2 regions of the Selenomonas sp. AB3002 genome follow, and region 1 is predicted to be linked to the other one. Evidence: riboswitches for the same ligand, from Rfam matches in the RefSeq annotation. Region 1 holds a riboswitch; the other holds the start of a gene.

What was found. A riboswitch is a leader RNA that binds a small molecule or an ion and turns the genes downstream of it on or off. The one in region 1 is predicted to bind thiamine pyrophosphate.
Region 2: another riboswitch for thiamine pyrophosphate. It lies ahead of cytX (putative hydroxymethylpyrimidine transporter CytX); the one in region 1 lies ahead of thiM (hydroxyethylthiazole kinase).

The regions. Positions count from the first base shown of each region.
Region 1 is NZ_JNIO01000008.1:826,114-829,524, forward strand. Features, by position in the region: gene thiD (bifunctional hydroxymethylpyrimidine kinase/phosphomethylpyrimidine kinase) at 1-516, opposite strand, end outside; gene thiE (thiamine phosphate synthase) at 521-1,162, opposite strand; gene thiM (hydroxyethylthiazole kinase) at 1,149-1,976, opposite strand; TPP riboswitch at 2,054-2,158, opposite strand; gene P159_RS0111800 (RsiV family protein) at 2,328-3,411, shown strand, end outside.
Region 2 is NZ_JNIO01000008.1:1,036,137-1,039,547, reverse strand. Features, by position in the region: gene eno (phosphopyruvate hydratase) at 1-527, shown strand, start outside; gene cytX (putative hydroxymethylpyrimidine transporter CytX) at 749-1,963, opposite strand; TPP riboswitch at 2,041-2,144, opposite strand; gene P159_RS0112890 (putative manganese-dependent inorganic diphosphatase) at 2,336-3,411, shown strand, end outside.

The sequences.
Region 1 (3,411 bases):
GAGTAGCACGGATGTGCCGAATTTCTCCCCGATGACTCCGGCAGCCTCTTCCATATCCTGCACTGTCTCAATGTGACCACCACAGAGCACTTCTGCCTCGGGGATATTGGGCGTCAGTATGGCAGCCAGGGGAAAGAGACGTGATGTCAGGGCCTCCACCGCCTCTTCCGCTATGAGCCTTGCCCCGCTGGTGGCCACCATGACGGGGTCCACCACGATGTTTTCCGCCTTGTAAAAGACCAGGCGCTCCGCAATGGCTTCAATCAAAGGCGCAGAAGAAACCATGCCTATCTTCACTGCCTCCGGCCGCAAATCCGTGAAGATGCTGTCCAGCTGCCTGGCCAGGAATTCCGGCGGTACCTCAAAGATACCCTGTACGCCTATAGTATTCTGGGCTGTCAGGGCCGTGATGGCACTCATGGCGAAGACCCCGTTCATGGTCATGGTCTTGATATCCGCCTGGATGCCGGCGCCACCCCCGGAATCGCTGCCAGCTATGGTCAATACTTTTTTCATGGCATCACACCCCCAGTTCTGTCCGCACCGCTGCGCGCAGCGCCCTGGCCGCCACCTCTGCCTCAGGGGCGGCAAAGATGGCGCTCACCACGGCTGCCCCGTGGATGCCGCTGCCTGACAGCTTGCCCAGATTTTCCCTCTTGATACCGCCTATGGCCACCACAGGAATTGAAACTGCCGCGCAGATTTCCTTCAGGGTGTCATAGCTCACATCCTCCGCATCCAGCTTGGTGCCGGTGGGAAATACCGCCCCCACTCCCAGATAGTCTGCGCCATCACGTTCTGCCTTGACTGCCTGCTCCACCGTCTGGGCCGAGACCCCCAGCAGCATATCCGGCCCCAGGCGCCGCCGCACCTCAGCGGCAGGTTCATCATGCTGCCCTATATGGACACCTGCAGACTGGCTTTCTATGGCTATTTCCACTTCATCATTGATGATCAGCGGCACCTGATACCTGTCGCAAAGTTCCTTGAGGGAACCTGCCTCCCGCAGAAAACTCTCATGGTTCAGCTCTTTTTCCCTCAGCTGAAGGCAGGTGACGCCTCCCTTCAGGGCCGCTTCTGCCACTTCATAAAGAGTCCTGCCAGCCAGCCAGCTCCTGTCAGTGACGGCATAGAGAGGAAGCCATTCCTTAGCGCATTTCATACTTTGCCCCTTCCTGCAGCTGATCTGCGGTCAGATTGTATACCGCATCGATAAGGTAATTGCGGTAGCTGCTGTTGCCATCCAGCGAAGAAAGACGGCGCTGGGCAATTTCGCCGCAGAGCCCCATTGCAATGACGGCGGCGCAGGTGGCTTCAAAGGGCTGTTCCTGATTGGCTGTCACAAAAGCCGCCAGCAAAGCGGAAAGCATGCAGCCTGTGCCGGTGACCTTGCTCATCAAGGGGTGACCATTGGCAATCAGGCAGGCCTGCTTTCCATCCACGATGATATCCGTTGCACCGGTGATAGCAATCACTGCACCAGTACTGACAGACAGCTTCCTGGCCTCGGCGATGATGCGCTCCAAATTGTCAGCCGTAGCCTGGTCTCTTTCGTCGGCGTCCACCCCCTTGGTACTGCCCGTGCCCACGGCCAGTGTCTTTATCTCGGAGGCATTGCCGCGTATGACGGCCAGTTTCAGCTCCCTTATGAGCTGGCAGGCAGTCTCCGTGCGCAATTTCGAAGCCCCTGCGCCTACAGGGTCCAGCAGCACGGGATGTCCCAGCTCATTGGCCCGTTTACCCGCCAAAAGCATGGAGGGAATGGTGTTCCTGTTCAGGGTACCGATATTGATGTTCAGGCCGCCACAGATGGAGGTGATTTCCTCCACCTCATCCGCATCATCGGACATGATAGGCGAAGCGCCACAAGCCAACAGGATATTGGCACAGTCATTGACCGTGACATAGTTGGTGATGTTGTGTATCAGGGGTGTTTTTTGGCGTACATTGGCAAGAATAAGTTCAAAATCCAGCATGATGATTACCTCCTGTTTCCGGCCCTCTTAAAGAAAATCACACACAAAAAAGCTGCAGCGAAACCTGATGCAGGACATTCGTTGCAGCTTTCCCTCCCTACGTTGGCATTATCCAAATCAGGTCAAAGGTCGAAACGCACAGTTTCCTCTCAGCCCGTCTGCGAGCTCCCTTGCGTATGCAATTTTCGCAAAGTGATAACAAATCAATCTTACAGCGGAAATTCTATCACATGGATGCATAAACGTCAACCGGCCTTTATTTTCCCACCTAAAGGATTTTTGCCTGTCTGCGACGAATATGCAGTCAGGTTACTATAAAGCCTGATCTATTTATTGTTAGGAGGGATAAACGTGAAAAAAATAATGCTGGTAGTTGCCAGCCTCCTTTGGGCAATCTGCTTCACATTGGCTTATATCGCCAATGCTGACGCCGCTCCCAGGGCCATAAGCGGTTTCTTCAAGCAGGTCCATCATCATAACGACATGGACAGAGACGGAAGGGGAGAATACGAACTCTTCCGCATGAGCTTTGCGGGGCTTGGCGTGAACAAGGAAATTCGCGCAGCCTACCCACTGCTCACCCAGACCATCGAGAGGATGAACAAGAAGGAATGGCAGTGCGCCCAGGAAAACCGTACCCGCATGAAGGGAGAAGCAGCCGCCTTCCGCCAGGAAAATCCAAGTTACTATCACCCCTTTGCGTATAATACTGACGTGCTCATGCGCCGGGCCGATACCATGGCAGTTAGCTTCCTGCAATACAATTACACCGGAGGTAGCGGCGTCCATGGCATTTACGCCTGGCATGGGGTGAACCTCAATACCGTCACCGGCACGGAGCTGCCTCTGGAAGCAGTCATCACGGATCAGGGCGCCCTTGCTGAAGCCATCTGTGAGCGTCTCCGCCAGGACTATCCCCAGAGCCCCTTTGACAAGCTGGAAGAAACCATAGCCCAACGCGCCGCAGAGGGTACCCTGAACTGGACACTTGACCCTCAGGGAATCACCTTCTACTTCAATCCCTACGAAATCGCTTCCTATGCTGAGGGGCTGTTGACCGCCACCATCCTGTTCAAGGAAAAACCGTCACTCTTCCAGAGCACCTATTGCGAAACTCCCACCGCCTATGCCCAGCCCTTCATCGGCTACTATCCCGTTGTCACTTCCCTGAAGGACAACGGCCAGCGGGATGTCATCAGCCTCCGCTTCACCGATGAGGCTGTATATGTAAAGGTAAATGACGTTGAAGAAGCGATTCCTGTCCCTCTCAAGGATCTGGAGCCTGTGCTCATCCACATGGAAGACGGCAGGAACTACCTCTACATAGATGGCCTGCAGCCTGGCACCAGCGTCAGGAAGACCCTGGCCGTACAGATTGGCAGCCATTCCGTCCGCTATATTGATACCCTGCCCTACTCCTTCCGCCACACCATCG
Region 2 (3,411 bases), 210 kb from region 1:
ATTACAAGCAGCCCAAGTCCGGCAGGGAATTCACCTCTGCCGAGCTGATTGCCCACTGGAAATCCCTGGTGGAGAAGTATCCCATCTACTCCATCGAGGACGGTTTGGATGAGGAGGACTGGGAAGGCTGGCAGCAGATGACCAGGGATCTGGGCGACAAGGTGCAGCTGGTGGGAGATGACCTGTTTGTCACCAACACCAAGCGGCTGAAGAAAGGCATTGAAGGCGGCAGCGGCAACTCTATACTCATCAAGCTGAATCAGATAGGCACCCTTTCCGAGACGCTGGAAGCCATCAAGATGGCCCACCAGGCAGGTTACACGGCCATAGTCTCCCATCGCAGCGGTGAGACGGAGGATACCACCATCGCAGACCTGGCAGTGGCCCTCAATACGGATCAGATCAAGACAGGAGCCCCCTCACGCTCTGAGAGGGTGGCCAAATACAACCAGCTGCTGCGCATAGAGGAAGAACTGGGGGAAAGTGCTGTCTACGCAGGCATGGCTGCCTTCAAGCATAAGAAGTGATGACGTTGTCAAGGCAATGAAGGCCTTCACAAATGGCTGCCTGATCCAAAGCACGGAACCAGGGGCAGGTGCATTTGAAAAGAATGAAATGCGCCAAGCAGCCTAACGGGCTTTGACAAATATGAGAAAGAAAAATCACCTTGCCGAGGCAAGGTGATTTTTTAGCGCATTTGTTTGCTCCTTCAGCCAGGAGCTTCAATCTCACATTGAAGGATATTCCCTCACAGAGCAGCAGGCTCCTCTTTTTCCCTGTGCCTGTTGCTCAGGACAATGGCAGCAGCGCTGAGGCACATGGTGAACAGCATGTCCGGCAGGGTGCTGCCTATGGGCAGGTCGGTTTCCATCAGGAAGCGGTAGAGGAGGAAACCGGCCAGCCACACCAGCAGATTGGACCAGCAGAAAAGACTTGTCTCATAGTTGCGGGAAGCCATGAGATGATTGACCAGCTGTACGGCAATCATGGGGGCAAAGACTGAGCCGATGAAGTAGAGGAAGTCCGTGAAATCCAGCAGGGGCAGGAAGACTGCTCCCCCTGTGCCCAGCAGGGTGACGGCTATGGCCAGGGCTTTTCCCTTTACTTTTGGGGACAGGGCTTCGCCGGATACTCCTGCGGAGTAGGCATCCAGGTAAGTGGTAGTGACAGTGGAAAAGAGGATGATGGCAAGGCCCGCCAGCCCCAGCCCGGACTTCAGCATGATTTGGGCGATATCCGCCTCCCCGAAAGTCAGGGCGGCCCCCAGGCCCATGAGGTACATCCAGGAGCTCACCAGACCGTAGACGATGGTGCTCACTGCCGCTGCCCTGACAGGCTTTTGGGCCTTGCGGGTGTAATCGCTGATAAGGGGCAGCCAGGAAAGGGGCATGGCAATGGAAAGCTCCAGGGCCAGGCCGAAGCTCATGGCTTCAGCAGGCAGGGGGGCAGCCCCGCTGATGCTGGCGAGATTGCTGCTGAGCAGCAGGGTGAGCAGCAGCAGGGCCGCCATGGCCAGGGCGTTCAGCCTGCTCAGATTCTCCAGGCCAATGGCCAGCCACAGGATGATGAGCAGGCCTATCAGCAGGCACCAAAGCTCGTGGCCTGCTCCTAAAAGTCCCCCGGCAGCCAGAGCCCCTTCATAGATCATGATGCCCGTCCAGCCCAAAAGCTGCAGGATATTGAGCCCTGCAAAGAGCAGGGCGCCCCTGCTGCCAAAGGTCATCTTGGCAGCTTCCATGGAACTTTTCCTAACTTTGCCGCCTATGACGCCTGCCCCAAAGAGCAGGGCGCAGCCTATGAGATGCCCCATGAAAATCGCCAGCATCCCCTGGCCGAAGCCCAGAGGGGCCAGGAAGGTGCCGGTCTGTATCTCGGCAATGGAAAGGGCAGCGCCGAACCAAATCAGGCCGTTGGCCCAAAGTGAGGTCCGTTTGGGTGATTGTGTCATCTGACAATTTTGCATGGTGATTCCTCCTTGTGTTGGGGAGGGAAAGGGCAAACGAAAAGGGACTATCCGGCTAAAGTTGGATAGTCCCTTGAAATATCGCTATTCCTGCTTCCCTACGTTGGCATTATCCAAATCAGGTGCGGTCGAAACGCATAGTTTCCTCTCAGCCCGTCTGCGAGCTCCCGTGTATGTGATTGTCTGGCTATACTTTAATACTTTAAGCCGGAGTTGTCAAATCAAATCGCTGGTCTGATTTACCGAGATATCATTGACACATACAAACCCATTTTATCTGTCGACAAGATGGGCATTCTAGCGTTATAATGTATACATACTATAAGAGTCGGGGCTGTTGACGGCATCAGACAAGAGGAGGATTTTTTTTTCATGAAGAGCACGAAACCAATTTATACCATCGGGCATCGCAATCCGGATACGGATTCCATCTGCTCGGCTATCGGTTATGCACATCTCAAGCAGGCACTGGGGGAGAACGTAGTGGCTGCCCGTGCTGGCAAGATCAATGCAGAGACCAAGTACGCCCTGGAGCATTTCCATGTGGAGGAGCCCCTTTTGCTCACCGACCTTTATCCCCGGGTCAAGGATATCACCATCGACTGCAAGATCGTAGTGAAGCAGCATGATACCCTGCGCCATCTGGGTGAGGTCATGCGGGAGCATGATTTGAAGTCCGTGCCGGTCACCGACAGCAAAGGGGTGCTGGTGGGCATCGTCACCGTCAGCGACCTGGCTCAGCGCTACTTCCAGGAACTGGGCATGCAGAATCTGGCCAATATGCGGGTGCGCTATCGCGACATCATCCAGGCTACGGACAGCCAGGTGCTGGTGTCCGGCGAGGAAGGCGAGTTCATCAAGGGCAATGTGCGCATTGCTGCCGGCAGCCTCAACACCATCAAGAGCGTCATCAAGGAGCATGATATTGTCCTCATTGGCGACCGCCACGATGAGACCATCATCGACTGCGTGAAGCAGGGCATTTCCTGCCTGATTGTCACTGGCAATGGCCGCGTTTCCGCTGATGTCATCGAGGAAGCTGAGGAGCGCAATGTGTTCGTGCTTTCCACTCCTTACGACACCTATACAGTGGCCCGCCTGATCAACCAGTGCGTGCCCATCCGCCGTATCATGCACGACAATCCCGTGTGCTTCAAGCCTATGGACCTGCTCTCTGATATCAAAGGGGCCATGGAGGAGAACAATTACCGCAACTACCCCGTGGTGGAAAATGGCCATATCGTGGGCCTGGTAAGCCGTGACCGTCTCATGGTTTCCGAGCGTGAGCGGGTCATCCTGGTGGACCACAACGAGCGCGGCCAGGCCGTAGAGGGCATCGAAGAAGCCAAGATCATGGAGATCATCGACCACCATCGTCTGGGCGGCATCCAGACCAGCGAGCCCATCTACACCCATGCAGAGCCTGTGGGCTGCACAGCCACCATTGT